DNA from 2 places in the Noviherbaspirillum sp. FW303-A3 genome. Region 2 is predicted to be linked to the other one. Evidence: predicted binding sites of a transcription regulator. Region 2 holds the regulator's gene; the other holds the start of a gene.
What was found. The regulator LexA, encoded in region 2, represses DNA repair genes until DNA is damaged. The targets are predictions, from matches to a motif close to ACTGTATNNNNATACAGT.

Region 1: a site for LexA is predicted at 1,040-1,057, ahead of AC3WOY_RS00850 (DUF2471 family protein). Genes of this name have one in related genera too.

Annotation. Positions count from the first base shown of each region.
Region 1 is NZ_JBYTAZ010000001.1:176,951-179,149, reverse strand. Features, by position in the region: gene AC3WOY_RS00860 (YciI family protein) at 1-186, opposite strand, end outside; gene AC3WOY_RS00855 (YciI family protein) at 300-656, opposite strand; gene AC3WOY_RS00850 (DUF2471 family protein) at 712-1,020, opposite strand; gene AC3WOY_RS00845 (Hsp70 family protein) at 1,522-2,199, opposite strand, start outside.
Region 2 is NZ_JBYTAZ010000001.1:864,429-866,627, reverse strand. Features, by position in the region: gene AC3WOY_RS04250 (RNA methyltransferase) at 49-810, shown strand; gene lexA (transcriptional repressor LexA) at 877-1,533, opposite strand; gene rpsF (30S ribosomal protein S6) at 1,793-2,161, shown strand; gene priB (primosomal replication protein N) at 2,180-2,199, shown strand, end outside.

The sequences.
Region 1 (2,199 bases), 690 kb from region 2:
GCGCTTGCCGTCCGCATAACGGACGCGCCAGCCCTGCGATGTCGGTTGCAGGCCGTTCGCATCCAGCAGGACTCCCGCCTTGGCAAGTTGTTCGTGGTAGGCCGCCATTTCGGCGAACAGGCTTTCGGGCGGCATGATGCCCGCTTCGGAATCCGCCGTTGCCTTGACGATGATCATGAATCGCATGTCCGTTTCTCCTTTTAAAGGGGGGCGGCCAGGGTGCGATATGCACATTTTGCCGGCGCCTGATCACACGACGAACGGGCGGTGGCGGAATCGACAGACTGCGCAGAAAAAATTCAGCTGACGTAACAGGGAGCGAGGCTGCGTACTTCGACGGTGCACCATTCGGCCGCCGGGCATCGTGCGGCGATGGCGATCGCTTCCTCGCGCGTGGCGCAATCGAGCAGGAAAAAGCCGCCGATCATTTCCTTGGCTTCCGCGAAGGGGCCGTCGAGAACGGCTGCCTTGCCGTCGCGGACCTTGACCCGCGCCGCGGTAGATTGGGAGGCAAGGGATTCCACGCCTAATAGCACGCCGTTTTCCTTGAGTTCTTCGGCAAACCTGAGCATGCGGCCGTAGACTTGCCGGCCCTCTGCCTCGGTTCGCTCCTGCCTCTGGCCGGTGGGCTCGACGATGAGCAGCATGTAGGACATGGTGTTTTCCGATTGATAAGAAAACCTGATTGTAACCAAGCTTTCCGGACCGGGATCAGTGAAGCGTGTGGTAAGCCTTGCGGATCAGGGTGAGGGTGACCGGAAGGGCGTCGTGACAGCGCAGGTCGGCGGGCTGGTTCACGCGCGGCACGTAGCCCCAGCGCGAAGATCTCAGCATCCGTACATACTTGCGGTCGAGGTCGCCGGCCTGTTCCAGCGTCTTCAGCGCTTCCTTTTCGATCTCGTGCACGAGACGCCAGGTGAGGGGACGGCCCTCCGTCCGGTGGCGTTCGACGATGGCGTCGACAGCGAGGGCGAGCCTCGCTTCTGCGGCATGCAGTTTATGGACTTCGAAGAATTTCATGATACTCACCTGCTGCATTACTGTATGAATGTACAGTATAGATCAGAACAGGGAGCCGGATTATGAGGTCGAGCAAAAAGTCCGTGCGCCGCCACACCAGGGTTGTAAAGTGGAAATTATTTTTGACTTTTGGCAGGTGTTCAGAGCGGATTTCGTATCCTCTCCGTCGTCCTGGAACAGGCAATGCCGATACTGGGACTGGAGGGCCGTTTATCCGGCTTCTGCCTGGTCAAGCTCCGCCGATAGCCGGGTGGGACGTCGGCCAGCATTTCCAGAAAGGCAGATTGATCGATGACCGGCTTTCCGCCGCACAAATGAAAACGCCCCATCCGTGATCCGGGTCCGCCGTATGGCTGCCGACCTGATCCGCTCGATAGGGCGCTGGGCCTGCCGCCATGCATATCAGTTGCATGTGCCGCAGATAGGCGAATCATACCGAGCGCGCCGGCGCGCGTGGATGATCCAGATCAACCTTTTCGTTACGCATTTTTCAAGCTGCTGCTATGCGAACTTCCTTGCCGCATCGATCGCAAGCCCAGCGCCGATGCTGCCGAACAGGTCGCCCTCGACATGCGCGGCGGCAGGGAACATGGACGCGATTTCCTGCCGCAGCAGGGGCACGCCGCTCGAACCGCCGGTGAAGAACACGGTGTCCACGCCATCCACACCGACGCCGGCATCGGCCAGCAGGCCGGAAACCGACGTCCTGATGCTGGCGATGAGATGCGCAATCGCGTCGTTGAATGCATCGCGCTGCAAGGTAAACGCCAGGTCCGGCGCGAGCCTGTCGAGCAGCAGGGGCACGGCATCCGCATCGGACAAGGCAATCTTTCCTTCCTCGACCTTCTGCGCCAGCCAATGCCCGTCGCGCTGGTCGACCAGCTTGAGCAGGCGGGCGAGCTTGTCGCGTTCCTGCGCATCGCGGTGGACGTCCTGCAGCTCGCGCCACACTTTCTGCGAATAGGCGAAGTTGATCGTGTGCCAGGTCGCGAGGTTGAAGTAATAGCTCGAAGGCACTTCATTGTTGTTTGTGAGGCGGGTGCCGAGGCCGAGCATGGGCATGACGCCGGCCAGGCTCAGGTACTTGTCGAAATCCGTGCCGCCGATGTGCACGCCGCCGGTGGCCAGGATGTCCTCATGCCGCTCGGCCTTGGTTGTGCCCTCGGGCGACAGCCTGAC
Region 2 (2,199 bases):
GGCAACAATCGGCGATACGCCGGTTCCCGCGCAATGCCGCTATTTTAAATGAACCAGCCCCAAACCAGTAATTCTCTTTTCAGCCGATTGCGCTTTGTCCTGGTCGGCACCAGCCATCCCGGTAACATTGGCGCCGCCGCGCGGGCAATGAAAACGATGGGATTTTCGCAACTTGTGCTGGTTAACCCCCGGTTTCCGGAAGCGACAGCACATGAGGAGGCAATCGCATTCGCCAGTGGTGCGCTGGATGTCCTGCAATCCGCGCGAGTCGTCGCGACGATCGAAGAGGCGCTGGACGGCTGCAACTTTGCTGCGGCGCTCAGTGCCAGGTTGAGGGAGTTTTCTCCGCCGATCACGACGCCGCGATCACTGGCAGGGCAATTGAGGGGGGACGACAGCCTGAATGCCGCGCTGGTATTCGGGAGCGAGCGCTATGGTTTGCCGAACGAGATCATTGAAAAGTGCAACGTGCTGATCAATATCCCGGCGAACCCCGAATACTCGTCGTTGAATCTGGCCCAGGCGGTACAGCTTCTCGCTTACGAGGCACGGATGGCTGCAGCTGGTGAGGCGGTACCTGCTTCCCCGGTCGGTTTCCAGGGCGTGGCCGCGAGCCTGGACCAGATTGAGGGCATGTATGCGCACCTCGAACAGGCACTCGTTGCGGTCGAATTTCTTGATCCGGCAAACCCGAAAAAATTGATGCCTCGCCTGAAGCGTCTTTTTTCCCGGACCCAGCTGGAAACCGAGGAAGTGAACATCCTGCGGGGCATTGCTCGGCAAATCATGAAAAAACTCGGACGGACGTGAAGCCTCGTCCGCGTCGGAATCCCTTTTTCAGGACTGTGCCGCGGACGTTTGCGCTACTCCGCTATTTCAGCCCCATGCGCGCAAGAGGCCTACCGCGAGCCCCTCAAGAGCGAAATTGTCTTCCCGTCCATCCACGACAATCGGTTCGAAATCCGGGTTTTCGGGGAGGAGTTCGATGACGCTGCCAGTCTTGCGGTAGCGCTTGACCGTCACGTCATCGCCAAGGCGGGCAACAACGATCTGCCCGTTCTTGGCTGAGTCGGTTTTCTTCACGGCCAGCAGGTCGCCGTCGAGAATGCCGACATCCCGCATCGACAGCCCCCGTACTTTCAACAAGTAGTCCGGCTTTGCGGAAAACAGCGAAGGGTCGACGCTGTACGTCGTTTCAATATGTTCCTGCGCGAGGATCGGCGAGCCCGCGGCCACTCGTCCAACGAGGGGCAGACTCAGTTGCATCAGGCTGGGGTGCGGCAAGGCCATTTGGCGGGCCACGCCAGTGCTGTCGTTACCCATGTCGCGAAGACGGATGCCGCGTGAGGTGCCGGGAGAAATTTCAATCGCGCCCTTTCGGGCGAGTGCCTGCAAATGTTCTTCTGCAGCGTTCGCTGAACGGAATCCAAGCTCGGCAGCAATTTCAGCCCGGGTGGGAGGAAATCCGGTGTTCTCAATGGCTTCCCTGATCAGGTTCAGGATCTGTTCCTGGCGGGCGGTCAGCTTGATCATGGCGATTCACTGGGGTTATCCAGTGCTGTGTGTATAAACAGACTGTATTTTTATACAGGATTTGTGTGAATGCAAGCGCATTTGTGCTTTATTTGGCCGCTTTTGCGCCGAAATTGTCCGATTCCCGGTCTGCGCGCCTTAAGGGCTTGAAAGCATTGAGTTTTCTTGCTGAACAGGTTATTATTGCGGGCTTTCCTCTTCCCACACCCGTCTTGACGCCGGGGTGGGCGATTTTTCAATCCGTCCAAAAGGAGAATTCATGCGTCATTACGAAATCGTATTTATCGTCCATCCGGATCAGAGCGAGCAAGTGCCCGCGATGATCGAACGCTACAAGGGCATCGTTACCGCCCGCAACGGCAAGGTCCACCGTGTCGAAGACTGGGGCCGCCGCCAACTGGCATACATGATCCAGAAGCTGGCCAAGGCACACTATGTTTGCATGAACATCGAGTGCGACAACGAAACCCTGGCTGAACTCGAAACCGGCTTCAAGTTCAACGACGCCGTCCTGCGCCACCTCACCGTCAAGATGAAGAAGGCCGAAACCGCCCCGTCGCCGATGATGAAGGCTGTTCAGAAGGAAGACGCTGCCAAGTCCCAACGTGCAGAGGCGTCCGCTGCGTAATTGCGGCAGCCGAGGAGTGTGAACCAGCTTCGCCTGAT